Regions from separate parts of the Alkalimarinus coralli genome, predicted to be linked through region 1. Evidence: predicted binding sites of a transcription regulator. Region 1 holds the regulator's gene; each other region holds the start of a gene.
The links. The regulator FNR, encoded in region 1, switches genes on or off when oxygen is low (the NO sensors DNR and NnrR bind a similar motif). The targets are predictions, from matches to a motif close to TTGATCTAGATCAA.
Positions count from the first base shown of each region.

Region 2: the regulator FNR is predicted to act here: its motif matches at 2,269-2,282, upstream of ccoN (cytochrome-c oxidase, cbb3-type subunit I).
Region 3: the regulator FNR is predicted to act here: its motif matches at 4,310-4,323, upstream of MY523_RS00185 (HP1242/YdcH family protein).
Region 4: the regulator FNR is predicted to act here: its motif matches at 3,408-3,421, upstream of ubiT (ubiquinone anaerobic biosynthesis accessory factor UbiT).

Region 1 covers NZ_CP096016.1:2,848,404-2,856,090, reverse strand. Annotated here, with positions in the region: gene MY523_RS12800 (OmpW/AlkL family protein) at 1-663, opposite strand, end outside; gene fnr (fumarate/nitrate reduction transcriptional regulator Fnr) at 929-1,690, opposite strand; gene MY523_RS12790 (hypothetical protein) at 1,846-2,958, opposite strand; gene fabB (beta-ketoacyl-ACP synthase I) at 3,259-4,476, opposite strand; gene MY523_RS12780 (efflux RND transporter permease subunit) at 4,731-7,687, shown strand, end outside.
Region 2 covers NZ_CP096016.1:1,493,198-1,500,884, reverse strand. Annotated here, with positions in the region: gene MY523_RS06660 (methyl-accepting chemotaxis protein) at 1-1,439, shown strand, start outside; gene MY523_RS06655 (helix-turn-helix domain-containing protein) at 1,473-2,210, shown strand; gene ccoN (cytochrome-c oxidase, cbb3-type subunit I) at 2,541-3,968, shown strand; gene ccoO (cytochrome-c oxidase, cbb3-type subunit II) at 3,980-4,588, shown strand; gene MY523_RS06640 (cbb3-type cytochrome oxidase subunit 3) at 4,595-4,780, shown strand; gene ccoP (cytochrome-c oxidase, cbb3-type subunit III) at 4,773-5,669, shown strand; gene ccoG (cytochrome c oxidase accessory protein CcoG) at 5,881-7,308, shown strand; gene MY523_RS06625 (FixH family protein) at 7,455-7,687, shown strand, end outside.
Region 3 covers NZ_CP096016.1:36,628-44,314, reverse strand. Annotated here, with positions in the region: gene ilvC (ketol-acid reductoisomerase) at 1-702, opposite strand, end outside; gene ilvN (acetolactate synthase small subunit) at 772-1,263, opposite strand; gene MY523_RS00195 (acetolactate synthase 3 large subunit) at 1,266-2,984, opposite strand; gene MY523_RS00190 (DUF4124 domain-containing protein) at 3,473-3,928, shown strand; gene MY523_RS00185 (HP1242/YdcH family protein) at 3,986-4,237, opposite strand; gene clpB (ATP-dependent chaperone ClpB) at 4,380-6,962, opposite strand; gene pgeF (peptidoglycan editing factor PgeF) at 7,085-7,687, opposite strand, start outside.
Region 4 covers NZ_CP096016.1:822,440-830,126, reverse strand. Annotated here, with positions in the region: gene MY523_RS03715 (SirB2 family protein) at 1-48, shown strand, start outside; gene MY523_RS03710 (U32 family peptidase) at 227-1,117, opposite strand; gene ubiU (ubiquinone anaerobic biosynthesis protein UbiU) at 1,167-2,162, opposite strand; gene mnmL (tRNA modification radical SAM protein MnmL/YtqA) at 2,374-3,276, opposite strand; gene ubiT (ubiquinone anaerobic biosynthesis accessory factor UbiT) at 3,485-3,976, shown strand; gene MY523_RS03690 (Crp/Fnr family transcriptional regulator) at 4,192-4,872, shown strand; gene MY523_RS03685 (AraC family transcriptional regulator) at 4,970-5,974, shown strand; partial or broken gene MY523_RS03680 (acyl carrier protein) at 6,053-6,295, opposite strand; gene MY523_RS03675 (ATP-binding protein) at 6,377-7,687, opposite strand, start outside.

The DNA.
Region 1 (7,687 bases):
CACATTGGTTTGCGCGGTAATTTCAGCATCGGCATCGATGTTGATCCACCAAACAGCTGCGGTTAGCCCGGCATTTTCTGTGATTTCATAGTTAAAACCCGCTTGTAGCGAAGCGCCAATTGAGTCATCAATATCAAGCTTGGTGCTTGTGGCTACCACACCTGGCGTACCAGTCAGGCCTGCCAATGCACCAATTGAGTTTGTTAGTGTATCTGTAGTTCCTTCGTCAAAGAAAATAGTGTAGTTGATACCGGCTCCAACATAAGGTTGGAACTTTGCGTCTGGCTCTGCCAGGTAATACTGCACACTGAGCGTTGGTGGAAGGTGCTTGGTGTCACCCAGTTTTCCAACGCCTGAGATTGCGCCAGCGCCAGAAATGTCGTGCTTGAATGGTGTTGCAGCAAGTAGCTCAATACCGATTCTGTCGGTCGCCATATAGCTGAATACTAATCCTAATTGGGTATCAGAATTCAGGCCTACTTTTGCACCAGTGGCAGGGCCCAGAGCCGGGGTATTTATAACAATGTCTGAGCTGGATTCTTGGGGATCGACAGTTGCGATACCGCCTTTAATGAAAATATCTCCTGCTTCATAAGCAAAAGCAGATTGGCTAATTAATAGTGAACCAGCAACAAGAGATGAAGTTAATGCATTTTTTAACATATAGCTACCCTGATTGAGTTTCGAAGTGATTAAGTTGTGATGGGCGCAGTGTAGCTATGGTGAATTTTGTTAAATTGACATATCGCAATAAAATAATATCGGCTATTGGTGGCAAGTGTGAGAAATGAAAATAAAATGAGATAAATCAAGTTAACTAAAGATACCTATAAGGAGGTATTTTTTTGTTGTGTTGTTTTGAGTAACTAATAAGTAGATATAAAAAAAGAGGCATTAAGCCTCTTTTTCGGGGAGGGGAGGTGTGAATTTATTCGCCTTTCATACACTTGCCGTGATTTTTAACGATATCTACAAGTGCATCCATATCTTCAAGAATGACCTCTCGCCCCTGAACTGAAATAAGCCCACTTTTTTGGAAACGGGTAAATACCCGGCTTACTGTTTCTACAGCAAGTCCCAAATAGTTGCCAATATCATTTCGGGGCATAGGGAGTCGGAACTGTGTGCCGGACAGCTTGCGTAGCTTGAATCGGCTGGAAAGGCTTAGTAACAGGGAGGCTATTCTCTCTTCAGCGGTGTTTTTACTAAGCAGCATGGTGAGTTGCCGACTGCCCTGAATCTCTTTGCTCATCAGCGAAAAAAAGTGGTGCTGGAGTGTTGGGATTTTAGCAGCCAGTGTTTCGAGTTGGCCGAAAGGAATTTCGCAGACGCTGGCGCGTTCAAGTGCTTTTGCTGAACAGCTGTACGAATCTGTATTGGTGCTATCGAGACCAATTATCTCTCCAGGGAGGTAAAAACCGGTTACCTGTTCTTCACCATCTTCGGTAACTGAGTAGGTTTTAATTGCGCCGCTACGAACTGCAAATAAAGATTTAAAGGGGGAGTGCTCCTTGAAAATATGATCTCCCCGGTTGATCGTCTTCCCTTGTTTTATGAGGTCTTCAAGGCGATCAATGTCATCTTTGTTAACTGCAATTGGAATGCACAGGTTGCTCAGACTGCACTGTAAGCAGGACTGATGGATACCTGTTGCTGGTTGCGGATCAATAGCTGCTATTTTCTCACTCATCTTCGCTTTACTCGGTTAATAGCTTTTATTCCATCAGGATAATCAATTTTTATGCTTTTTGGAACATAGATGAGGCAATTCTAGCATATAAACTTACTAGATATAGAAGGATAAGGAGGCAAATTGCAGGAACTAATACTTTAGTCTAATAAGGGTTAGTACTTGGGGCGGATATAACCTCCATAACCAAAAGGCAGCTGACCACTTTGTAGTTTCTGGTAGTACTGATCAAGCTGGTCGACGTTATGAGAAAACGAGTTTTCAATTAGGCTGGTCGCGCCTAAACCTATGCCAACTAAATCACCGGATATACCCTTGGACACTGAATTGTCCCTTGAGAATTTAACATGATTCAGTTTCTGGAACCCTGCTTCAATAAGCCTGTTTTCAAACTCTTTATGACAGTCACAGGTGGTTGTCTCTTCGGCTTCGACGCCTGAAAGGACTGATTGACGCTCTTCTTCGTCTATTAAGTAAATGGTATCCGGGTCGATACCAATTAACCCTTCCAGTTTTTCACTGAGCTGTTCGCATGACTCATGTTGTCTGGTAAGAAATCGTACGTTGACCGTTTTGAAGCCATACTGCTTGAATATTTTTACCTGGTCGGCTAAAAAATCAAAATCAATAGGGCCTTGATCCCTGTTCTGGGTGCCGAGGCAAATATGGTTAAAGCCCAAGCCTTTTATCAGCGCAATAATTGCATCATCCGCAGGCACTTTCTCCAGTTCAATGACATAGGTGCCTTCTTGTTCATTTTGTAGCGTAAAGGCTTTATTGAGCGAATACATAATCTCTGTCATTTCTGCCGGGCTTAGCAGTTGAGCAATCTCCCCCTGCCAGTGAATATAATTAATGCGGCGAGTTCTGGGGATTAGGTCACTCAGTAAACGAACTTCATGGAGCAGGTGGTCGATATAATTTCTAACCGGGGTGATTTTGCTTGTGGTGCTGTTATTTTGCTTAGGAAAACTGCACAACGTATTTTGCAGCGGCATAGACAAGCTTAATGCAAGTTCAGAGTTTGTTCTGTTGCTGTTGGTAATGATGTCAGTATAGCTCTGAAGACTAAACCCTCTGTCTTCAACGAATAGACCTGGCTTGTCCGGAGAGTCATATCGGAAACTATTTGTGCAAAATAGCCAGTCTTTGTGTGAAAAAATTTGTCTCATAGTGCGGCTTGTTGGGTATGCATTATCCCCAAAAACATCCTGTAGTGTTCGGTGGTCAGCTATTATTGGGGTAATCTTCTCAAATGGAGATCCCATTATTATTCCTAAATTTGTTCAACGCCCGAGGGTGGCATACTCACTAACATCTAATCTGGAAACTGTAGTCTACTCAACGACGTAATAGGGGTGTTGATTTGCATCAATAGACCTATTGATGTGCTATTTTTGGAAACCTTTGCATGACTACTTCGCTCATAACGTCGTGCAAAGGTCTCTTTCGGAAAAAGAATGTGTGGTAAGTGGTTGGTAAATCAATGGGGGGCAGGAATGGGCGCGTAGTCAGGGGAGGGAATAGCATCCATAGGGGATGTCTTGCCCCCTATGGATGAATAAAGCCTAGTGGCTTACTTTTCTAAATACCAACGTTGCATTGGTGCCGCCAAAGCCAAAGCTGTTTGACATGACAGTATTTAGTTTTTGCTCTATCGCGTTGCCGGTAATCACCGGTATTCCCTCTGATTCCTCTGTCAATTTTGTCACATTGGCGGTGGCTGCAATAAACCCATGCTCAAGCATTAACAGGGAATAAATCGCCTCATGAACGCCAGCCGCACCCAGCGAGTGGCCGGAGAGTGACTTGGTAGAAGATACCGGGGGAACATTGCTGTCAAAAACGGCCTTTACCGCCCGCAGTTCTGATACGTCTCCAACCGGGGTACTGGTGCCATGCGCGTTAATATAATCAACGGGGCTATCGACGGTCGCCAATGCTTCTTGCATGCAGCGTATTGCGCCTTCTCCAGAAGGTGCCACCATGTCGTATCCATCTGACGAGGCACCATAGCCTACTAACTCTGCATAAATAGGCGCGCCTCGTTTTTTAGCATGTTCCAGTTCTTCGAGCACCAGCATTCCACCCCCGCCAGCAATAACAAAGCCGTCACGGCTTTCATCGAATGGGCGCGAAGCCGTTTCAGGTGCATCGTTGTATTTAGTTGAGAGTGCGCCCATTGCGTCGAACAGCATGGATTGAGTCCAGTGTTCTTCTTCGCCGCCGCCAGCAAAAATAATATCGTGCTTGCCAGACTGTATCTGCTCCATACCATGCCCAATACAGTGGGAGCTTGTTGCACACGCCGACGATATTGAGTAGTTAACCCCTTTTATTTTGAATGCGGTAGCCAAACAGGCCGAGACTGTACTGGCCATAACTCTGGGAACCATATAAGGGCCGATTCGCTTAACCCCTTTTGCTTCCATTATTTGAGCCGCATTTACCTGGTTCTCACAGGATGCCCCGCCAGACCCGGCTATTAATCCGACTCTCGGGTTGGATATCTGATCTGCTGACAAGCCGGAATCCTGAATTGCCTGCTGCATGGCGATATACGCAAACGCAGAAGAGTCGCCCATAAACCGCAGCAACTTCCGGTCAATTAATGATGCCTTATCAATGTCAACAGAGCCTGAAATCTGGCTCTTGAACCCTTTCTCATGATACGACTCATTAAAACGAATGCCTGATCTGCCTTCTTTCAGGCTCTTTAGGACGTCTTCTTTAGTGTTTCCAAGGCATGAAACAATTCCCATGCCTGTAACGACAACTCTTCGCATTGGTTTTCTCAAGATCAATGAAGTGATTCGCCTATTTTAGCCAAATTTACTGCTATTAATAAATATGACAAAAGTCTATTTAGCAGGCTAAGTGCAATATGTATTGGTATGGCAGTGTCTATCGGGCGACTCTAATAGGGGAGAGGCGGATATTTAAGTCCGTTGATTAAGGAAGTGCTTGAATATTAGTATATCTATATGGTTATATATGGTTGTTTGTGATTATATATGGTTTTTATTAGTGTATTGGTCTTATGAAGCATCCAGTTGACGAGTTGGTCAGGTCTACATTAACGGGCGCGGCTCCGCTCTTTATTTTTGTGATATCTCTGGTTATGGGGAGTTTGGCGCTTACCTTCATGCCAAGAGAAGAGGAACCCCAGATAGTGGTTCCGATGGTTGATGTTCTTGTCGATGTGCCCGGACTGAGTGCAAAACAAGTTGAACGGCAAGTGACCACGCCTTTGGAAAAGCTGCTGGCTCAGATTCCAGGTGTTGAAAATGTCTACTCTAGCTCTATGACGGGCAAGTCTGCGGTAACACTTCGCTTTTTTGTTGGGCAAGATCGTGAAAAATCAATATTAAATACCTATAACAAGCTCTATTCAAATCAGGGAGATATCCCTGGTGTTGTTAAAAATTGGCAGGTGAAGCCTATAGAAGTAGATGATGTGCCGATTATGGTTCTTGCTTTATGGAGCCGAGACTCGTCACTGTACTCTGACTACGAATTGAGGCGAGTTGCGGAAGATGTATCTACGTTTCTACAAGGAATCCCTTCTACAAGTGAAGTAAAAGTGGTTGGTGGCCGACCACGAAACATCAGGGTGTTAATTAAACCTGAAAGTCTTGCCGCAAGAAAAACAACCCCTATCGACATAGTCAGTGCGATTGAGGCGTCCAACGTGCTTCAAAGTGCAGGCCTGTGGGTTTATAACAATCGATCAATTGTGCTTGAAAGTGGCGACGTTGTTGCGACGGCAGAAGAGCTGGAAAACCTGGTGGTCAATGTGATTGATAGCACGCCAATTTTGTTAAAAGACGTTGCAGACATTGTTGATGGGCCAGCAGAAGCAGATGGCTATACGTGGATTGACTTCGCCCCCGCACATGTTCATTTCGAAGCAGCGCATAGCGGATTTCCAATGGTGAGCATCAGTGTCGCCAAGCAGCAAGGCAGTAATGCTGTTCAGGTCGCGTCGGATGTGCATCAGGCAATAGCCGATCTCAAAAGCACGCTGTTACCCGCAGAGATCGATATCGAAGTGATGAGAGATTATGGCGACACAGCGAACGATAAAGTCAACAATCTCGTATCGAGTCTCGGTTTTGCTGTTGCTACCGTTGTGATCTTTATTGGCATTTTCCTTGGCTGGCGCTCTGCACTGGTCGTCGGGTTGGCTGTCCCTATCTGCTATGGCATCACCCTTGCGCTTGATATGGCATTTGGTTACACCATTAACCGCGTGACACTGTTTGCACTGATCCTTTCGTTGGGCTTACTGGTCGATGACCCTATTACCGGCGTTGATAATATCTCTCGTTTTATGAAAACAGGGGAGGGAGATATTAAGTCTCGTATTGTAGCCGCTGTCTCTGAAATACGTTCTCCCCTGTTGATGTCTACGTTAACGATTATTTTAGCATTTGTACCATTGGCGTTTATTACCGGGATGATGGGGCCTTATATGGCACCCATGGCGTTTAATGTTCCCGTTAGTGTGCTGGCCAGCACATTGGTGGCGTTTTTTGTTACACCTTGGCTGGCCAGCAAGTTCCTGTCAACGAGCAGTGCTGATACAGCTCCCCCGGTCGCTGCTGACAAGCCTGATTCAGTGCTTTTGAAGGGGTATCGGTGGTGTGTCATGCCGCTATTGAATAGCCGACGAAAAGCAAAATGGGCGCTTTGGCTGGTATTGGTGTTATTCATTTTGGCCGCTTTGCTACCGGTTCTGAGAATGGTTCCTCTTAAACTTCTTCCGTTTGATAATAAAAATGAGATACAGATTCTTATTGATATGCCGGAGAGCAGCAGCCTTGAGAGTACCGCAGATATGGCTCGGCGAGTCTCTGCACAGGTGAGTCGGGTCTCTGAGGTTAGTGCCATTGCCGCGTATGTAGGCCACTCATCACCAATGGACTTTAACGGAATGGTCAGGCGTTACTATCAACGGTCTGCCCCTAATCTGGCTGACTTGCGACTAACGCTGGTAGATAAAACTGAGCGTGAGCATCAATCCCATGATGTTGTTCTCAGGTTGCGAGCGCTGCTAGCCCCTTTGATAGAGAATGACGTGCAGATTAAAGTGGTTGAAGTGCCTCCCGGGCCACCTGTGCTTAGCACTATCGTTGCTGAAATATATGGTGATACGTTAACCGCTTATGATACGCAAAAAACAGCCGCCATCGCGCTTATGCAGCGCTTGCAGCGAGAACCCTTTGTTGTTGATGTTGATTCGACCGTTGAGGTGCCTCGTCAACGTTTACGGTTTATAGCTGACAAGCAAAAAGCGGCGCTTTCAGGCGTTTCTACTGACGATATCAGCAACACTTTGGCGATGGCTAACAATGGCCTGTTAGCCGGTTTTCTAGGACAACCTATGGACGCTTCGCCGCTGCCGATCGTCTTGAGGCTGGACCCTCAGGAACGAAGCTCGCTAACTGACTTTGAGCGTTTACAGGTGCGTGGGCGTTCGGGCGTCGTGCAATCCAGTACCGCACAAGGCCTTAAAATTGCCCCACAACCGCTTGTTCCCATCGGTGAGCTGGGGCAGTTTGAACCTGGTAATGCGGATGAGGTTATATTTAGAAAAGACCTTAAACCGGTCGTGTATGTGACGGCAGAGCTATCGGGGCGAACGCCTGCCGAAGTTATTGCTGATGTTAATGCAGATCAATCTTTTGCTAAACAAGCAACAGATTTTGCTGATCAATCACTCCCCACTTCTGACTGGCAACAGCGCAGCTATCTAACCAGTGGGGCGGGAGACCTATGGACTATACCTGAAGGAACAGATATTAGCTGGCGCGGAGAAGGCGAATGGAAGATTACGGTCGATGTATTTCGAGATATGGGGCTGGCGTTTGCTTTTGCATTGGTGGCCATCTTTTTTGTGCTGCGCGCTCAGACAGCCTCATCAGCCCTTTCACTTATTATTATGTCTGCCATACCGTTGACGGTTATCGGTATTATGCCCGGTTTCTGGTTGCT
Region 2 (7,687 bases), 1.4 Mb from region 1:
GTTTCTCTGCGGAAGAATTATTAGGCAAACACCACAATATCCTTCGCCACCCAGAAGTGCCTAAGCCCGTTTATGAAGAATTATGGCAAACGATAAAAAGCGGTAACCCATGGATGGGGATCATTAAAAACAGGAGCAAGAACGGAGAGTTTTTCTGGCTTGATCTATATATCGAACCACTAATTGAAAACGGGGATGTTATTGGGTATGAATCAGTTGGCGTTGCAGCAACTGATCAACAAAAATTAAGAGCAGAGATTATTTATTCACGCATAAACCAAGGGCTGAAGCAGTACACTCCCAAGCATTATAAGATCCCGCCCTTCACCATTGGCTTACTCTCCTATGCGATATTGGCCAGCATTTGCGTGGCACTGGTACGAACCGCACCGCTATCCTGGTCGCTGCCAATTATTGCGCTGGTGACCATTATCACTGGCTCTTTTTTTAGTTTATACCTCACCCGAGAATCTAAATATATAAAGGATATTGTCAATCGGGTTTCCTCAAGTAAAACAACCCAATACATGTACACGGGTAAAGTATCTCACACATCAAACATTCATACCGCTCTGAAAACACTGGAGAGACAGCGCGGTGTAATGAAGCTTCGTTACAAACAATCAGCAAGTGACATTATTACCTTGTCTTCATTTATAGATGGCTCGAGGAATAGTATTCAAGAGGATATTAAGTCTTATAACGAACAATTTGAGACACTATCAAAACAACTATCAGATTGCATTTCCCATTCCGAAACATTGCTGCTATCAGAAAGGGGCAGTAAATGCACAAGTGAAGCCCTACTCGACCTGGCAACAAAAGCCAATAATGACAGCAGCCAATTTTTGGGACAAACCCAACAACTCTGTAACAATGCTCTTCACGCAACAACGCTGTCCGATAAACTCATTGAAGACGGTGAGCAGATCGCGGTCATTCTATCCGAGATTAAGGGCATTGCCGAGCAAACAAACCTGCTAGCATTGAACGCATCAATTGAAGCCGCAAGAGCAGGAGACGCAGGTAGAGGGTTTGCAGTTGTAGCGGACGAAGTCAGAACACTGGCAACAAAAACACAACAATCAACAGAGTCGATCGATCAAATAATTGAAGCCCTAAACCTAGATACCGCTGCTACAAAAAGCGAGCTAACTACGACTGTACAAAACGCCCAAGAGACAGTTGCCGGGCTAGAACAGCTTAGTTTGTCCCTAAAAGAAGTTAGCCGCGTTGCTCAGCTGTTAAACCAAAACCGCACAGATAAAGAAGCAAACCCGGCTAATCAACCGTTATTTAATGACTTACAGGTGTTGCTGAATGCATTACGAGTCGCACACGAAAAAACAGAGCTCGAAGTAATGAGCAGCCTTAACAACAGCAGTGACGTTCAAACGACAGCCAAAAAGTATTTGGAGCTGGTTGATCGTTATCAATGACCAAAACCTGTGCACTGGCGTTTAATCCTTTTTATGAAATATATTCACTTACCCACCTCAGAGAACTCTCGCCATATAAACTGCAGTGATTGCGCACTCTCTCCAATTTGTGAACCTACCCCCATTGGAAGTGTCGAGTTTGACGTTAAAGAAACGCTACTAATGAAGAAGCAGCCGTTTAAAACAGGTGAACTCATTTATAAGGAAGGCCAACCTTTTGAGTTCCTGTACGCAATCACATCAGGTTCTGCTAAAGAAGTATGTTTATATGGTCAGCCGCAAGAGCAAGTAATATCGTTTAAATTGAAAGGAGAGCTAGCGGGTCAAAATGCAGTAGCAACCGATATATACCCCAATTCATTGGTTGCTCTGGAAGACTGCGATATTTGCGTTCTCCCGTATAAAGATGTTCTCGAAAGTGCGACCAGCCTTCCTCAGCTGTTGACCAAAATAGTCACATTATTTTCTATCGATAGCTATCATGAGTCTGAAGTTAGAAAGAGTCTTGCCTCCGCAACAACCGCAGAAAGTAAAGTCGCGGCATTCCTTTACAACATTTCACTCCGCCATAAAAACCGCAATCAGAACTATATTGATATTAAACTAAGCATGAGCAGGAGTGACATCGCCAACTATCTGGGCATTACTAAAGAAACGCTTAGCCGCTCACTTACGAGAATTCAAAATAGAGATCTTATCGAGACGAGTGGCAAGTACATTCACATATCAAACTTTGAGCATTTGAAAGAGGCTCAAGGGCTTAGTATTTAAGCCAAACACCCCTTACCTGCAACAAAATACCTCCATAGAGGTATTTTTGTATTTGATATTGACATATATCAACCCCCCTATAACCACCTACAAAATACACTTTGTCCATGAGGTGCGTCTATTGACATTTATCAATAACAAAACGTATCCTTCGCGCGCTGCTACTATAGATATCAATCGATTTTGATCGATTGATTCATAGGGCAGCAAATAGGTTGGAATAACTGGTCGGGAGCACGGTTATGTTTTTTCAACGACAAAGAGATAGCTAACGTTATTTCTAGTAGTCCTCTTCACTTCTAGCTTGTGATAAAAATTGGATCCTGAATAATGAGCACAGTAAACAATCAGACGACATACAACTACAAAGTGGTGCGCCAATTCGCCATTATGACTGTCGTGTGGGGTATTGTTGGGATGGCCGCCGGCGTATTGATCGCCTCGCAACTTGTATGGCCAGAACTCAACTTCGATACGGCCTGGCTTAGCTTTGGTCGCCTTCGTCCGCTTCACACTAATGCAGTTATATTCGCTTTTGGTGGTTCTGCACTTTTTGCAACCTCCTTCTACGTTGTGCAGCGCACCTGTCAAGCACGACTATTTTCCGACTCTCTGGCGTCTTTCGTCTTCTGGGGCTGGCAGCTGGTTATCGTATTAGCCGCGATTACCTTACCTCTGGGTTACACTTCTTCTAAAGAGTATGCAGAACTGGAGTGGCCAATCGATATCTTAATTACTATCGTTTGGGTCGGTTATGCAGTGGTTTTCTTTGGTACTATCATGAAGCGTAAAGCCAAGCATATCTACGTTGCTAACTGGTTCTTTGGCGCATTCATCATAACGGTTGCCGTTCTGCATATCGTAAACAACCTTGAAATACCCGTTACGCTATGGAAGTCTTACTCTATCTACCCTGGCACTATCGATGCGATGGTTCAGTGGTGGTACGGCCATAACGCGGTAGGATTCTTCCTGACTGCAGGCTTTTTGGGCATCATGTACTACTTTGTGCCAAAGCAGGCAGAGCGCCCTGTTTACTCCTATAGACTATCGATCGTTCACTTTTGGGCCTTGATATCAATTTATGTGTGGGCTGGTTCGCACCACCTTCACTACAGTGCACTTCCTGACTGGGCTCAAAGCGCAGGTATGGTAATGTCCCTGATCCTTCTTGCTCCATCTTGGGGTGGTATGATCAACGGTATGATGACACTATCGGGTGCATGGGATAAATTGCGTACTGATCCTATTTTGCGCTTCCTTGTCGTATCACTGTCTTTCTACGGTATGTCGACCTTTGAAGGTCCAATGATGGCAATCAAGACTGTTAATGCGCTATCTCACAATACCGACTGGACTGTAGGTCACGTTCACTCTGGCGCACTCGGCTGGGTTGCGATGGTTTCTATCGGTGCAATGTACCACTTGATTCCAAAACTATATGGCCTCAAGGGCATGTATAGCACATCAATGATTAACGCACACTTCTGGTTGGCGACTATAGGTACTGTACTTTACATCGCTGCGATGTGGGTTAACGGTATTATGCAGGGCTTGATGTGGAGAGCGATAAACGACGATGGAACACTAACCTATAGCTTCGTTGAATCACTTGAAGCAAGCCATGCAGGTTATCTTGTCCGGGCCATTGGCGGCGCTATATTCCTTGCCGGAATGCTGATCATGGCTTACAACGTATGGATGACTGTGCGCGTAAAAGACGCTCAGGCTCTTGACAACGTCCCACAGACAGCTTAAGGAGGTTTAGCATGAATCATGAAGTTGTAGAAAAAAACCTTGGGCTGATGATTGTTCTGGTTATTGTAGCAATCAGTTTTGGCGCACTAGTTGAAATTGTTCCTCTGTTTTTCTCAAAGCAGGTAAACGAACCTATTGCAGGACTTAAGCCTTTAAACGCCCTTCAGCTGGAAGGTCGCGATATCTATATCCGTGAAGGCTGTCACGTTTGCCATACACAGATGATCAGACCCTTCAGAGCTGAAACCGAGCGTTACGGTCACTACTCTGTTGCCGGAGAGCACGTATACGAGCATCCATTCTTGTGGGGCTCCAAGCGTACCGGACCTGATTTGGCACGTGTAGGCGAACGATACAGTGACGACTGGCACAGAGCTCACCTATACAACCCAAGAAACGTTGTACCTGAGTCTAAGATGCCGTCTTACCCATGGTTATTTACCGCGAAGATCGACCACAAGATCACTCCAAAACGTATGGAGGCTCTAAGAGCTGTAGGTGTTCCGTACACGGATGAGGATATTGCTGGTGCATCCGAAGCAGTAAAAGGTAAAACCGAAATTGAAGCAATGGTGGCTTATCTTCAGCAGCTGGGTACAGTGCTCAAGAACAAGCGGTAATACATCATGGATATTAATACGTTACGTGGCATTTCAACAATATTGGTAATGATAGCGTTCATCGGTATTTGCCTTTGGGCTTATAGCTCAAAGCGTAAAAAAAACTTTGATGACGCGGCTAATCTGCCTTTTGAAGATGAAGAGATAGCCAAACGTACTACGATCGAAACGGAGAAAAAAGACCATGAGTAGTTTTTGGAGCGCATGGATCATAATCATCAGTTTGGGTAGCGTCTTCGGTTGCTGGTGGCTTCTATACGCAACCCGAAAGAGCCAAACAAGTAATACTGAAACAGAAGAAACAACGGGCCACACCTATGATGGCATTGAGGAACTGGACAACCCACTTCCAAAATGGTGGTTCTACATGTTTCTTGCGACAATCTTTTTCGGGCTAGCTTACTATGCTCTTTACCCTGGTTTGGGTTCATACCCTGGCCTTCTTGGTTGGACCTCTACCAACCAGTGGGAACAAGAAGTTGAAGAAGCAGACGCTGAATACGGGCCAATATTTGCCGCATTCGCTGAGAAGTCAGTTGAAGATCTTTCAAAAGACCCAGCTGCGCTTAAAGTCGGCCAGCGTCTGTTTGCAAACAACTGTGCGATATGTCACGGCTCAACCGCTAGAGGGTCACTAGGCTTTCCAAACCTGACTGATTCTGATTGGTTGTATGGTGGCTCTGCTGATGCTATCAAACAAACGATTGGGCACGGTAGAAACGGGAATATGCCAGCAAAAGGTTTAAATCCTGCAATGTCAAAGTCTGACATTGATGATCTAACAAACTACCTTTTGGCGTTTAGCAACAGAGCTGAAGACAAAGCATCAAGTGAGCGTGGAGCAGCGATGTTCCAAACTGCTTGCGCGGCTTGTCACGGAGCTGATGCAAAAGGCAATTTGGCAATGGGTGCTCCAAACTTAACAGATAATGTTTGGCTCTACGGTGGCACACCATCGATGATCAAACAAACAATTGAGTTTGGTCGTGCTGGTGTAATGCCAGCCCACAATGAGCTTCTTGGTGAAGAGAAGGTTCATGTGCTGTCAGCCTATATTTATAGCCTTTCACAAGGCAAATAGGTTAGTTGAGGAGGGTGCAACGCCCCTCCTCTAACTTTCTAGCAAAGCTAGAATCAGAAGCGCTTAATTTGACCGATAACAGCGCAAAAACTCATTAATAGAGATTGATCGGTAGCAAACGTTAGTTAATCCAAACGACTCCACTAGTCTTTTTATGCAATGTAGTTAAACCAAACTCCATTGCTAAACAGATTAAAATACGGTGAGTGCAATGAGCGCCAATATTCCTGTCAAAAACATAGATCCCTCTCCTAAGAAAAAGCCTGAAGAAACGACAATTGATCTTTATGCTTCAAGGAAAAAGATATATGTAAAAGAAATAACCGGTGTATTTCAACGAATCAGAACCGCCTCACTGTGGCTCTTAATGAGCATGTACTTTATTTTTTGCTGGGTTTCGATCAATGGTGAACAGCTAATATATTTTGATATTCCTGGTCGGAAGTTCCACCTGTTTGGCGAAACATTCTGGCCCCAGGACTTTGTCTTGCTCTCCTGGCTTCTCATCATTTGTGCCTTTGGGTTGTTCTTTATCACCTCACTGTTTGGCCGCATCTGGTGTGGCTATACATGCCCTCAAACCGTATGGACATTCATCTTTATGTGGGCTGAGGAGAAAGTCGAAGGGAGCAGAAATAAGCGAATTAAACTGGACAAAGCACCCAATGACGCCTCTAAAACCCTTAAAAAAGTTATTAAACACAGTATATGGCTTCTAATCGCTTTCGCGACTGGGCTAACATTTGTTGGTTATTTTTACCCTATTCGTGAGCTGGTCGTTGACTTTTTCAGCTTTAACTTTATCGGTGGCTGGGCTTACTTCTGGATCCTGTTTTTCACTGCTGCCACGTACATTAATGCGGGCTGGTTAAGGGAGCAAGTCTGTCTTTACATGTGCCCATACGCACGTTTCCAGTCAGTAATGTTTGATAAAGATACAATGGTTGTTTCATACAACCCCAACCGGGGGGAGCCGCGAGGCAGCCGGAAAAAATCTGCTGACCCCAAACAAGCAGGACTAGGGGATTGCGTCGATTGTGGAATGTGTGTCCAGGTATGCCCTACTGGAATTGACATTCGCGATGGTCTTCAATATGAATGTATTGGTTGTGCCCTCTGCATTGACGCCTGTGACCAGATAATGGACAAGATGAATTATCCGAAAGGGCTTATCAGCTACAGCACCGAGAACTCACTAGAAGGAAAGCAGAGCCATCTTGTTCGCCCAAAATCAGTGGGTTATGGTTTGATGCTGCTGTTTATGATTGCGTCTGTCATCTACGGGGTAACATCCAGAGTACCATTGGGTCTTGATGTTATTAAAGACCGCGGTGCGCTATACCAACTAACCGGAATGGGCCTGGTAGAAAACTCTTACACGCTTAAGGTCATTAATATGTCTGACCAGCCGCGTGAGTTTGAGCTGGCGGTTACCGGTATAGAAGGTCTATCAATCTCGACAGAGACAAGGTTCACGGTAAACTCAGGTGAAGTCTACTCTTTACCCACAAGTATTGAAGTCGACCCCGCTAACATGACACAAACCAACCATGACATTGAGTTTGTCGTTATTGCCAACGATGACAAGTCTGTTAAAGCAACATCAGACAGTCGTTTTCTTGGCCCGCTTAGTTATTAATTTGCTCTCGAATCAATCCCAAAACCAAGAGTCAATATGCATTTGACGCTTGGTTTTGACGGATACAATTGAGATAATCCCATATTGAGTGCTGGCACGAATATGTGCCCCTCGATTTCTTTAGTTTTATGTAGAAGCAGCCTGATATGACAAACTTTGATAGAGACACAACACCTTGGTTTAAGCAGTTCTGGCCATGGTTTCTAATCGTAATCCCTTTGGTCACAATTATTTATTGTGCCATTATGATCTATCTCGCAGTTACATCAGAAAACTCCCTTGTCAGTGACAATTATTACAAAGATGGGCTTGCGATAAATCAAAGTCTTGCGATGGACAATAAGGCAAAAGACCTTAATTTGAGTGCTGAACTACGTTT
Region 3 (7,687 bases), 2.0 Mb from region 1:
GATTAGCTTTAGCTCGTGCAGACATTCGAAGTAAGCCATTTCCGGTGCATAACCCGCCTCTGTCAGGGTTTCAAAGCCCATTTTAACAAGCTCTACCGCACCACCACAAAGTACTGCCTGCTCGCCAAATAAGTCAGTCTCTGTTTCATCTTTAAATGTCGTTTCGATAATACCAGTACGCCCACCACCTACACCTGAGGCATATGACAGTGCAACGTCTTTTGCTTTACCAGAAGCGTCCTGATAAACCGCAACTAGATCAGGGATACCACCACCCTTAACAAACTCAGAACGAACAGTATGACCCGGCGCCTTAGGAGCAATCATGATGACATCAAGATCTGCACGAGGAACAACCTGGTTATAATGGATCGCAAACCCGTGAGCGAATGCCAGCGTTGAGCCTTCTTTTAGGTTTGGCTCTATTTCAGCCTTATATAACTGAGACTGAAACTCATCAGGCGTAAGAATCATGACCACGTCAGCACCTGAAACGGCTTCAGCAACAGGCTTAACAACCAAGCCATGAGCCTCTGCCTTGGCAACTGAAGTAGAGTTAGTTCTCAAGCCAACAGTGACATCAACTCCAGAATCTTTAAGGTTACATGCGTGTGCATGACCTTGAGAACCGTAACCGATAATGGCTACTTTTTTACCCTGAATGATAGAAAGATCACAATCTTTATCGTAATAAACCTGCATGAGATTCTCCTGTACTTTTGCATCCTTTGACACAAATAACGTTATTAAAAAAATAGCTCACAACAAATGCTATAAGCTCAATACTTTTTCGCCCCTGGCAATACCTGACACACCCGAACGAACCACTTCAAGAATACAACTAGTGCCAATTGTCTGAATAAATGCATCCAACTTATCACTGTTTCCAGTCAACTGCACGGTGTAAACAGAGCTGGTAACATCAACAATCTGCCCACGAAAAATATCCACTGTTCGTTTAATTTCCGCTCGCTGTGAGCCTGACGCCTTAACCTTAATAAGCATCAACTCGCGTTCAATGTGCGTGCCTTCAGTTAAATCTACAAGCTTCACCACCTCTATCAATTTGTTCAACTGTTTGGTGATTTGCTCTATAACTTTATCAGACCCGGTTGTAGTGACTGTCATCCTGGATAAAGTAGGATCTTCAGTCGCCGCAACCGTTAAGGTTTCGATGTTGTAATTGCGCTGCGAAAACAACCCCACTACTCGGGAGAGTGCTCCAGGCTCGTTTTCAAGCAATACCGAGATAATACGGCGCATTATTAAGTCCTCTCCGTCTTGCTTAACCACATATCTTTCATAGAGCCTCTAGCGATCTGCATAGGGTAGACATGCTCATGAGGATCAACCATTACGTTGATAAACACCAACTTATCTTTCATTGCAAACGCCTTCTCAAGCGTAGGCTCCAGATCCTCAAGCTTCTCAACCGTAAGGCCAATATGCCCATATGCCTCAACCAGCTTGGTAAAGTCAGGCAACGACTTCATATAAGACTGAGCATGGCGGGACTCATAATTCATGTCCTGCCACTGCTTAACCATCCCTAAAGACTGGTTGTTTAGAATAAGAACCTTAACCGGCAAATCATACTGTTTGCAGGTAGACAGCTCCTGGATGTTCATCTGAATACTGCCCTCACCGGTAACACAGACGACATCATGATCCGGAAAGTTCAGTTTCACACCCATCGCAGCAGGAAAACCAAAGCCCATCGTCCCCAACCCGCCCGAGTTAATCCAGCGGTTGGGCTTGTCAAACTTATAGTACTGAGCAGCAAACATCTGATGCTGACCAACATCAGAGGTTACATACGCTTCCCCTTTGGTGACCTTATAGAGCGCTTCAATCGCCTGCTGAGGCTTAATGCTGGTTTCACTAGACTCAAAACGCCCGCCGTGAAAAGCTTTCCACTCGTCGATGCTTTTCCACCATGACGCCAACGCGTCTTTGTCAGGCGTTTGCTTGCTTTCTCTGATAAGTGCCAGCATCTCTTTCAAAACAGAGTCCACAGGCCCCACTATAGGAACATCAACCTCAACAGTCTTAGAAATTGAGGCAGGATCAATATCGATATGCACGATACGCGCGCCAGGACAGAACTTTTCAACCGCATTCGTCACCCGGTCATCAAAGCGGGCACCTATCGAGACAATAAGGTCAGCATGGTGCATGGCCATATTGGCCTCATAACTCCCATGCATCCCTAGCATGCCCAGATACTGTCTATCAGTGGCAGGGTACCCACCCAACCCCATCAGCGTGTTGGTGACCGGGTAGTTCAGCAACTGAGCAAGCTCTGCGAGCTTATCAGAAGCCTTACCCAAGATAACGCCGCCACCTGCATAAAGAACAGGTCTTTTGGCAGCCAACAGCATATCCACTGCTTTCTTGATTTGACCTGAGTGGCCTCTTACGACAGGGTTATACGAACGTAGCTTAACCTTCTTGGGGTAAACGTATTCATACCTTTCATTAGGCGTGGTCATATCCTTGGGAATATCAACAACGACCGGACCCGGGCGACCTGTTTCTGCCAGGTAATAGGCCTTCTTGAGAATCTCAGGGATCTCGGATGGATGCTGGACAGAAAGGTTATGCTTAACAACCGGTCGTGAGACCCCCATCATATCCGTTTCCTGAAACGCATCCTCCCCCACTAGCGTGGAAGGAACCTGACCACACAATACAACCATGGGTATCGAATCAGTAAAAGCTGTTGCAATACCCGTTACTGTATTGGTAGCTCCTGGTCCCGATGTCACCAATACGGTACCTGCTCGACCCGTTGCACGAGCATAGCCGTCAGCCATATGCGTCGCTGCCTGCTCATGCCTCACTAAAATATGCTTTACTTTATCCTGACGAAATAATGCGTCATAGATATGTAGTACGGACCCTCCAGGGTACCCGTATATATACTCAATGCCCTCGTCTTGTAAAAAACGGGCTATCATGTCAGCGCCAGACAATAGCTCCACGGTAAACCACCCTCTCGTTTGCGTTTTTCGAAGCAACCACCAATCCAGGGAGCCTGAATATCAATCTCTTATGAAGACTGATGTCAGATAGACATTACACACATAGCAAATCTTGAGAGGTTATCTCCTGATTATCTAAACCATCTTTATTCGTGACTTAGAGCTATACATTTAAAAAATGACTGCCGCGAGGCTTAAGCCTGCGACAATGCTACGCATGTTCAACAATATTACTGCTCGGGGTTACCTGCTGTAGATACCCCCCTGATTTGGGCAACCGACAATTCTGACACCAACTAAACGATAGTCAATAGTAATTGCCATTTTCAGTGATAATATGTCTCATTTTCGCTATATTCTCAGCCATTTCCTGGTATTTATGTCTATAGTTAAGTTAAAGCTGAGCTAGACCTACAGATAGTGAAGCCCGGTTACAAATGACTTATTATGCTCTTCAGACAAATTAACAACCAATAAACGTGGGTGACATGAAGCTAACGTACACATTTTTTATTACAACTGCAGTCCTTGCCTCATCTTTTATCACTCTCCCTAGTTATGCTGGAAAAGTGTATAAGTGGACAGATGAAAACGGCGTCATTCACTATGGTGACAAACGCCCTGAAGGCGCAAAGTCGGAAACATTAAGAGTGGAATCAAAATCATCTGCACCCCGGACATCCGTTCAAGACCAACTGAAATCGCTTGAAGAAAAACAGCAAAAAGAAAACCTGGCCAAACAAGAGCAAGAAAAAAGCAAAAAAGCTAAAGAACAAAACCAGTTACGATGCACCCAGGCTAAAGAAAACCTGCAAACAATCGAAAACAATGCACGAATACGAATAGAAGAGAATGGCGAGCTGAGGTACATGACCCCAGAAGAAATCACCGCAAAAAAGGATGAAATGAATAAAATAGTCGAAGAAGCTTGCAGCCAAAACTAGGCGGATTCAGTTTATATTCATGAAATCAGTTAAAAGGGCCATTACGGCCCTTTATAACTATGCTGTTGCTTCTGCATTTTTCAACATCTGAAACAACTCATCTTTGAGCTTAAGGCGGTTTACCTTCCGGCCCTCCAAATACTCATCGGTGGGCGTTTCAACGCCGGTTTCAATCCGGTGAATCTCATGATCAACCTCATGGTAAGCTTCAAAGAGCTTTGCAAAATGAGCATTGTTCATCTTCATGTCACGAATCTGATCTCTATATTCCGGCAACTCATGGATAAGGTCATGCTTCTCTAGCGTCATACTGTTTCCTTCTACTTATTAGGTATACTTATTATTCCAGATCCAGTTTGCGCCCACCCTGCATTTTAAACCCTGATAGAGATCAATCATCCAATAAAAAGCGCGACAACTGCCGCGCTTAGTTTACTGTAAAGTCCAGTTTCTAAGCCTTTACCTTAAAGGTAACGTCGTCACCCTCGACCGTGGCAACAATGGTATCCCCCCGCTTGAAATGACCCGATAAGATGTCTTGCGACAACGGATTTTCTACCCACTTTTGAATAGCCCGTTTCAACGGCCTTGCTCCGTAAACGGGGTCATAACCTGCTTCAGACAACTTACCCAGCGCATCAGAACTGACCTCCAAGGTCATCTCCTGCTCACTGAGTCGAGAGTTTAACAATTTCAACTGAATTGATGCGATACCTTGAATTTGCTCTGCACCCAACGGATGGAAAACAACCACCTCATCTATTCGGTTAATAAACTCAGGCCGGAAATGACCTCCCACAACCTCCATGACAGCATTTCTCATTTCATCGTATTGCTCGTCATTTCCACCCATAGCCTGGATCACATCTGACCCCAGGTTCGATGTCATAACAATAACGGTGTTCCTAAAATCCACCGTGCGCCCCTGACCGTCGGTTAAGCGGCCATCCTCAAGCACCTGAAGCAAAATGTTGAATACGTCAGGGTGCGCCTTTTCAACCTCATCCAACAGCAAGACAGAGTAGGGCCTTCTTCTTACCGCTTCCGTCAAGTAGCCACCCTCTTCGTAGCCAACATAGCCTGGGGGCGCACCAATCAACCGGGCAACAGAGTGTTTCTCCATGAATTCCGACATATCAATTCGCACCATTGCCTCGTCTGTATCAAACAGAAAAGACGCCAATGCCTTACATAACTCAGTCTTACCAACACCTGTCGGGCCGAGAAACAGGAAGGAGCCATTTGGTCTATTGGGATCTGCCAAACCAGCACGGGAGCGCCTGACAGCATCAGATACTGCACTTACTGCCTCTGCCTGACCGATAACCCGGCCATGAAGCTCATCTTCCATTCTCAGCAGCTTTTCACGTTCACCCTCTAACATTTTTGAAACCGGTATTCCGGTCCACTTTGAGACAATCTCTGCTATTTCCTCATCTGTGACCCGGTTGCGCAATAACGTCATTTCCATCATTTCTGCTTGGCTAGCCATATCTAGCTGGCGCTCCAGCTCAGGGATCATGCCATACTGCAGCTCTGACATCTTAGCCAGATCCCCCGTTCGCCTGGCCGCTTCCAGGTCAACTCTAGCCTGCTCCAGATCACTTTTGATTTTCTGAGAACCATGAAGAGCCGCCTTTTCAGTTTTCCAGATCTCTTCGAGGTCAGCAAACTCCTTCTCTGCGGTTTTAATCACAGTATCGATGTCTGCCAAACGCTGCCTTGAGGCCTGATCCGTCTCCTTTTTAAGCGCTTCGCGCTCTATTTTCAGCTGAATCAAGCGCCGTTCAAGCCGATCTAATGCTTCCGGCTTTGAGTCCATCTCCATACGGATCTGGCTTGCGGCCTCATCGACTAAATCGATCGCCTTGTCAGGGAGCTGTCGGTCAGTTATATAACGATGAGACAACTTAGCCGCAGCAATAATTGCACCATCGGTAATTTCCACACCGTGGTGAACTTCATAGCGCTCTTTTAGGCCTCTCAAAATCGCAATTGAGTCTTCGACATTCGGCTCGTCGACCAACACCTTCTGGAACCGCCTTTCCAGCGCCGCATCCTTTTCTATGTACTCGCGGTATTCATTGAGCGTTGTCGCCCCCACACAATGAAGTTCTCCTCGCGCCAATGCAGGCTTGAGCATATTGCCCGCATCCATCGAGCCCTCTGCCTTACCAGCTCCGACCATGGTATGAATTTCATCAATAAACAGGATGACTTGGCCTTCCTGTTTAGCAAGGTCATTTAGCACCCCTTTCAAGCGCTCTTCGAATTCTCCTCGAAACTTAGCGCCCGCAATAAGCGTTCCCATATCTAACGATAATACGCGCTTATCTTTTAGCCCTTCTGGCACCTCACCATTCACAATTCGCTGAGCTAACCCTTCAACTATCGCCGTTTTACCAACGCCAGGCTCGCCAATAAGGACAGGATTATTTTTGCGTCGACGTTGCAGTACCTGAATGGTACGCCGAATCTCATCATCACGCCCAATAACCGGGTCAAGCTTACCCTCTTCTGCGCTTGCGGTAAGGTCAATAGTAAAACGCTCCAGTGCCTGCCTATTCTCTTCTGCCCCTTGATCATTCACTGCTTCACCACCTCGAATCCGGTCAATTGCGCCTTCCAACTGTTTACGATCTACGCCCGCATCCTTTAGAAGTTTCCCTAAAACACCTTTATCATCCAATGCGGCTAACAAAACAAGCTCACTTGAAATAAACTGGTCTTGTCTCTGTTGTGATAACTTGTCAGACATATTCAATAGCCGTCCGAGATCGTTAGACATATGAATATCGCCATCACTTCCTTGAACCTGCGGTAACAGCTCAACCTGCTGCGCTACATTTTTTTTGAATGCGGCAACATCAACCCCGACTTGCTGGAGCAGCGAAGCAATGCTACTGCCCTGCTGATCAAGCAAAGCCTGAATCAGGTGAATCGGCTCGATGAAGTTATGGTCTTTTCCTATAGCGATAGACTGAGCATCAGACAGCGCAGTCTGTAACCGGCTGGTTAATTTATCCATTCTCATTTGGTTCCCCCAATAAGCGACAATTTATCCCCGATCACAAGTGATCAACACTAATACAATAAACTTACTTGCGGTGGGGATTAATGAACATTAACTACTATGTAGGGACTGAACGGGGAGTTTCAAGTCATCCAGATCAATGATGCCATCCGGCCGGTAACACCATTACGTCGGTAGGAATAGAACTGAGTGGCATTGGTTAAGGTGCAATGACCACCGCCATAAATGTCGCTGATGCCCTGCGACCATAACCGAATACGCGCTAGAGAATAAAGATCGGCCAGCCACTTTCCATCTTGCCCCTCAATTGGCGAAAAGGCTTTGTGGGTTGCTTCGGCATATCCACATGAAGCTGATGTGAACGCATCAACCACGTCCTGCCCCACCTCAAACGCCGACGGCCCAATAGCAGGCCCAAGCCACGCGGTAACGGTTGATGATTGCCGAAAAGTGGAAAGCGTTGCTTCAATCACCCCGGAGCAAAGACTCCGCCACCCGGCATGTATGGCCGCAACCTGCTTGCCCTGTTTGTCAGAAAGCAAGACCGGCAAACAGTCTGCCGTCATAATCACACAGGCGGTCTCTCGAACTCTCGCGAAGCTTGCATCTGCCTCTCTCACTATACCGTCAACTTGAGCTTCACAAACACGGTTACCGTGCACTTGGTTTAACCACTGCAGGCTATTTTGTGACAAGCCGCACTGCGCTGCCAGCTTGCTTCTATT
Region 4 (7,687 bases), 2.0 Mb from region 1:
GGCTATATTGTTAACGTGGCACTGACGAAATCAGCGGCACTGTTTTAAACGCATTGAGACGAGCAGCATCGAATCGGGCGCAGGGCACCCTCCAACAACGTCTCCATGTACGCCTGGCCACACGCCTGGTAAGAGGGTGCCCCGCGCCCGATAAAATGGCTTTTAACAGCAGACGAAATTTGCATGCGCAGCGGTCGGGCAAAAATCTACATTAAGTTAAAGCGCCTTAATCGGCGCTTAATACCTGATCCATACCGGGTGACTTAAACCAATACCCGTTGCACTCTGCTTCAGATAAGGCAATAGTTTGGGCGGTGCCAGCCAGTGCTTTTCTAAACTGATCAACTTTCTCAAAGGTGCCCTCACCCTGGGGGCTTATACGAGCGATATCCACACCGATTTTTTGCATGGTGGGCAGCTCACTTTCAAGGTTATAGGTTCTACCGGACATGGTTTGAATACCGTTCAGCGTAAACAGTTCGTCGTCTTCCTGACTGTGAACCGCGATACCTTCGGGGTGATCAATACATTTTAACTGACAGTTGTCTTTTGGCAGGTCGTAGTATCGGGCGGTAAAACAGCGCGCAGAGTACGCCAACGGTAACCGGCCATAGGCGTAGACTTCTGTTTCAAGCCCCTCTTTAATACCCATTGCTTCAGCATCGGCAAGTAGTTCGTGCAGCGTTTCCCGGCCTAGCTCGACAGGCATCACCCACCGCGTTACACCTTGCTTTTTCATCACCTTTAACGCCCTGGCGTTGTAGATATTAATCGCAGGGCCGGAAACAAATGGCACGCCCTGCTCGCTCATTAGCTGAACACCTGCCATATCGTTGGCTTCAACCATAATGTCGCCGTTGTCACACAACTTTCGAAGGGTCTTTAGTTCTGACTCTGCTGCCAGCAGCGTCAGTGTTGATAGTACCACCTGCTTACCGCTTTGCGAGAGTGATTTTGCCAGGTCTATCCAGTCCTGAGCCCTTAGTTCGCGCCGCTTTGAGCAGACGGTTTCACCGAGGTAAATGATATCAACGTCGGCATCGGCTGCCTGCTCATAAAAAGCCAGGGTTTGCTGTTTTGTCCAATAGTAAAGAATCGGCCCCAGAGATAATTTCATACGTTTACCTTTCTCTTGTCAGTTGTCACTCACCACTCGCCAGCAGCAGCTATTGCCACGCTCTTGTGTACGCGCCTAATGTGGTTTGAGCACCTTCAGATACTTTTGCCAGGTCATCTTTCCACTGTTTTTTAACCCTGAAGTGTTCCGGGTTCATCTTGTGCAGGTCGATCGCTCGTCGCCAGGTTCGAACAACATTCTCAACATAGGCGGGGCTGCGCTGCCGACCTTCAATTTTTACTGCTTTAATACCTGCGGCGTACAGGTCGGGTATCAATTCTACGGTGTTGAGACTGGTCGGCTCTTCGATGGCATGGAAGGTTCTCTCCCCGACTTTAAACCGGCCTTTACATAAGGTTGGGTAACCCGCATTTTCCCCCTCTTCGAAGCGGTCAATCAACACGTCATTGAGCCGTGCTTCAAGCCCTGCGTCGGTCTGCTCCCAGCGCACATCTTTGGCTGGCGAGCAGGCGCCACAGGTATTGGGGGATTCGTCAGTCAAATAGGATGAGAGATAGCAGCGCCCTTCTGCCATAATACATAAGCTACCAAACGCAAAAACTTCCAGCTCTACCGGCGAGTACTCTGCAACGGCTTCTACCTGTTTCAGCGAGAGCACTCTCGGCAGAACGGCACGACGAATGCCGAAATTATTTTTATAAAACTTGAGCGTTTCATAGTTGGTGGCCGAACCTTGAACCGACAAGTGCAGCGGAAGGTCGGGGTACCGCTCGGCTGCATAGTCCATCACCGCCATATCCGCACATATCAGCGCGTTTACGCCTAAGTCCTGGGCGGTATCAACCGCTTTCTGCCATCGCGACCAACCGGCTGTTTGCGAGTATGTATTGATAGCAACAAACACTTTCACGCCTTTATCGCGTGCATAGGCAAGTCCATCCTGAGCTTTTTTATCAGCAAAGTTAAGACCTGCAAAATGCCTGGCATTGGTATCATCTTTGAAGCCTATATACACCGCATCAGCACCACTATCGACGGCGACTTTTAGAGCAGAAAGGCTACCTGCTGGACAGACCAATTCCACGTATTTCTCCTTTTATCCAAATAACAAATCATATAGTTAGTTTATGTCCAGAAACGGCCGTCATTCCCGCGAAAGCGGGAATCCATAACTCGGAGCCATATCAAAATACTGGATCCCCGCCTTCGCGAGGATGACAAAGCTACGATATTTCTGGGCGGATATTAATTATCTAATCACCTATTAACTATCTAACCACCTATTAAACACACCATCACTCACGCGCTCTAGTCTCAAGTTCTGTACAGATTTCATTGAGAACAACCCATTTCTTGCTACACCAGGCTGGCGCAAGCAATAACTCTTCTGATGCTGTACCGGTGAACCGGTGAAATACAACCGATTTTGGCGTCCTTCTGATGACTTCAGCAACCAGTGCAACATATTCACTTTGAGACATAGGGTGATACTCGCCTCGTTTCCATTCACGGGCTAGCTGAGTGCCTTTAACGACGTGTAATGGGTGTATCTTTAGCCCGTCGGTGCCAAGCGCGAGAACCTTATCAAGTGAAACCAGGGTGTCTTCGGGCTTTTCACCGGGCAGACCGGCAATTAAGTGAGTGCATATTTGCAGCCCTCTCGCTCGTGCACGCTTTACGGCATCAACATACTCGGCAAAACCATGGCCTCGGTTAACTCGATCAAGCGAGGCATCAAATGACGATTGCAACCCTAGCTCAAGCCATACTTCATGCCCCTGCTGCTGATATGACTGCAGTAGATCGAGCACGGCATCCGGCACACAATCAGGCCGTGTACCTACCGATATGCCAATTACATTCGGGCTGTTGAGTGCGCTTTCATATAACTCTCGAAGGTATTCAATTTCGGCGTAGGTGTTGGTGTAAGACTGAAAATAGGCTAAGTATTTTTTTGCGCCGGTTCGTTTCACAATAACTTGCTGGCCTGCCAGTACCTGATCTTCTACCGGCGTGACGATTTTTCTATCTGAGGGAGAAAAAGATGCGTTGTTGCAGAATGTACACCCGCCAATGCCCTTTGAACCATCTCGGTTGGGACAGGTAAACGCAGCGTTAATTGAAACCTTGTGGACTCGCTCGCCCCATTTTTGTTTTAAATGATGGCCTAACGTAGTGGCATGTTTTGTTAAGTCCATTAGCGCGTCATCTTGAATTGTGAGGGTTTCTTATTATGTATGGCGAGCGCTATATCGAGCATAAAATGTCATTGCCTTTTCAATGGGTTGAGCAAATTTTGAGAGGCTAACAGAGCTTTTTGAAAAGCGAGTTGATGATCATCAAGGCGAGTAACGCAGGCTAAGGCACTATTGTCTGCAAATTGGCCTCGTACAAAAGGAATTTATTTTGTTTCCAAGACCTCCTTCTCCTTCGAAACTATACTCTCAACTCCCCCGCATACTGGCAAAACCGCTGGCTCATGTGCCGTTTCCGGCTCAACGTATTGCGATGACAAAAGTGCTGCAACAAGTATTTAAAGAAGCGCTGGAGTCTGGCGAATGTGAGTTTTTAAGAAACCGATGGTTATTAGTAAAAATAAACGATCTGGGTATTAACTGGTATTTCAGCCTGGGCCAAGACGGGAAAATACTGTTGCAGCCTGCTGGGGCTCATGACGTGAGCATCAGCGGTAACCTGAATGAATTTATTTTGCTGGCAGCAAGAAAAGAAGACCCTGATACGCTATTCTTTCAAAGACGCCTGTTAATTGAGGGCGACACAGAGCTTGGTCTGGAAGTTAAAAACCTGATCGATTCACTGGATACCAATGAGTTATCCAATGAGCTGCGCTTTCTACTCAGCAGCGCGGGTGAATATGTCGGTATTTTTGCATCGTAAGTGGTGTTTTAAATAAACCATTGCTAGCAGTATTGTGCGCCTTCGGAAGCCTTAACCAGGCCAATGGGCGGCGACTACATGGACGTCTAAGCAAAAGGTGGTTGCTCCAGATCAATACTCGACGAACTATGCCCAAAAGTACTCCTAAAGAGGCATGCAAAGTCAGGAAAGGCCAGTGGTAACATAGCCCAAATTTGAATTTAAGCGTGACGTCCATGTTAGATGAATTAAAGTTAGAACAAATTAAAAAGCACTACCTTTTCTCTGGTTTATCAGAAAAAGCGCTGGCAGAAGTCGCCCGTATAACCAAGTTGTCTGAGCTTGAGCCCGACCAACACCTGTTCTTTCAAGGTGAAAAGGCTGATCATTTTTATCTGATTTTATCTGGCCAGATTAAACTCACTCGCCTGACACCCGACGGTAACGAGAAAGTCATTGAGATATTAATGCCAGGGCAAACGTTTGCTGAAGCGGTTATGTTCATGCACAAAGACGACTACCCGGTCACGGCAACCTCGATCTCGGATGCGAAAGTTTTTTCGTTTAATAGCAAACATTTTTTGGGCATTCTGGAAGAGAATCCTAAAACATGTTTGAGTTTGCTGGGAGATCTGGCACTTCGCCTCCGCGGCAGACTCAATGAGATTGAGAATCTCACCATGAAAAACGCAACGTACCGTGTGGTACGCTTCTTCTTGAACGAGCTAGAGAAACAAGGCGAAACCAATAGCCGGGTTGAGCTGTCGATTCAGAAGCAGCTTATCGCTTCTCGCCTGTCGATCAAACCGGAAACATTATCGCGTATTTTTCATACCCTAAAAGACCGTGAAATACTTGAGACTCAGGGTAAAACGATCATCATCAAAGATGTCGACAAACTAAAATCATTTGAATAACCTGCCAAGATAGATATACCAACACTATAGGTATTCAGACGCTAAAGGGCGGTATAATGGTCGTTATTATTTGATCATGCAGGCCGCCCAATCCACTATGAACAGCTTTAGTCCAAGTATCGGTAGCTCATCAGTACTCGCCCTTATCTCTCTCTTGGACGACTACGGCTTTTCCCGGCAACAGGTTTCGGACATATCCGGCATAGACCTTAGTACCCTCGACCTTCAAGATAGCCGCCTGCCGCTAGACCAATACAAAACCCTTTGGGACACCGCACTTAAGATTACCAATAATCCTGCATTGGGGTTGGAGCTTGGCCAGATATTTAATGCATCTAAAATCGGCCTAGTCGGCCATATTATTTTTAATAGTGAAAATCTGGCTAAAGGTTTGAAGGAGTATGTTCGGCTGTTCAGTATCGTTAACGAAGCGATTTCACTGAATTTTGAAACCGACGAGAAATATGCGTATCTGCGCTTTATTCACCTTAACCCCGAGCACTACTGCATCCCGGATATGGAGCGCTCAATGGTACTTTCGCTCTATCGTGGAAAGGCGCTGTTTGATAGCGATATCCAGTGGGAATCTGTTGACTTTCAACATGCTCAACCCGATTACGTTGATAAATACCAAAAGGTTTTTAATTGCCCTCTCAACTTTAACCAAAACCACTGCCAGATAGTGTTTCAGCGTGACTATTTGGAACTAGCCCCAAAGCAGCGCAACCCATACCTTGGAAGTGCGGCACTGGAATACGCCAACAGCATGCTAAAAAAACTGTTCCGACGCTCTTATGCCGATAAAGTAAAGGGGCTGATTGCCCAGTCCATCAGCACAGGTGAAGCGGATGTTGACCATATTGCCGAAAAGCTCAATACCAGCAGGCAAACACTCTACCGCAAACTCAAAGCAGAAGGCGTTTCGTTTCAAAGCTTATTGGAAGATGTTCGGTTCAGCACCGCAAAAGAACAACTCAGGAACTCTGACCGTCAGTTAAGCGAGATTGCATTTTCACTAGGATTTAGTGATTTAAGCGCGTTTAGTCGCGCATTTAAACGATGGAGCGGGGTTACACCAAAAGAATATAGAGACGGGGTGTGAGTTTTGTTTGGGCAAGGAGGAGGGTTCAAAAACTTCTAGTCTGTCACCCCCGCGAAGCGAGGATGACAGGTCGAGTGCTTATGCTTCTACCTTATCTGAAACAAGCGCTATCACGTCATTGACAGTCTTGATCTGCTCAGCCATATCATCAGGTATTTCTACATCAAACTCTTCTTCAAATGCCATCACCAACTCAACAGTGTCCAGTGAGTCTGCGCCTAGGTCATCAATAAAGTGCGCTTCAGCCGTTACCTTATCCTCTTCTACATCCAGCTGGTCACAAATTACTTTAATAATACGTTTTTGAATATCAGACATTGAGTCTTCTCCGTTGGCTTTTCAATCGTGCTATCGGTTTATGTTCTAGATTTTATATTCTAGCGTTCAGGTTTAATGCAAAAGTCAGGCTTCGACTTTTACAGGTTTAATAACAAATAGAAGATCACCTCTGTTCACTTGCTGTCCTGAGACACCTTTAACGTGAGTGATTTTATACTTCTGGTCAGCCGGATAGATCTCTGCACCGGCTTTATTGAAACTTGACAATGTAAGTGGCTGGAACATCTTCATCGCCTCTAACAAACACAGGGTCTGATCAACCGTGACCGTATCACCCTCTTCGATATAGGAGGGCTGATCAGGTGATGCAGAGCGGTACATAATGCTGGTCGAGGGTGCGAGAACTTTCAGCTCTTCTGAGCCGTCTACAACGATTGAGAAGGTCTCGTCCGATGCTGACTCATTAACTCCCGCGCCTCCCTTCAATGTGCTTAATTCAGCAGGGTTTCTTGTAACCAGATCGATTAAGTAGCCGGTATCATAATCACCAGACAGGAAGACCGGGTCTTTCAGTATGACCTGCAACAATGGAATATTGGTATCGACCCCTTCAATAATGACTTGCGAAAGATAGTCTGACATTTTCTCAGTGGCTTCTTCTCGCGAACCGGCGTGAACGATGACTTGAGCAATCAGGTTATCGTAAAACGGTGGAATCGACTTACCGTCATCAACCGTAACGATATGGGTAACGCCCTCCACTTTCGGGAACAGACACTTGCTTACCAAGCCAGGTGTCGGTACGACTTTTAGTTCACCCTGATCAACCGAAACACTCTCAGCGTTGATTCTTACTTCAAGTGCATAACCGGATTCTTTTATCGGCATCTCATCAATAGACTTACCCATTGCAATGCGATACTGCTCTCTAACGATATCCACACCACTGACCAGCTCTGTCACCGGATGCTCTACCTGCAAACGGGTATTCATTTCCATAAAGTAGAGCGTTTCGCGGTCAAGGTCATAAATAAATTCAACCGTACCTGCGCCATGGTAACCACAGGCTTCCGCCAGTTTATAAGCCGAGTCTCTAGCAATTTTCTCTTGATCGGATGGCAGTACAGTAGAGACAGACTCTTCGATGATCTTCTGCTTGTTGCGCTGAACACTACAATCACGCAAACCTAAAATGCGTGTGCAACCAAACCGGTCTCGCAATAACTGCACTTCAATATGCCTGAAGCGCGTCACCAGCCGCTCCAGATAGATATCTCCACTCCCAAAGCTATTGCGAGCTTCGGCTTTGATCATATAAAACAGTTCTTTTAGCTGCTCTGCTTTTTCGACAACGACAATGCCTTTACCACCACCGCCGTGAGCGGCTTTCAAAATAATGGGGAAGCCTATTTCCTGAGCGATCTGCTCTGCGTG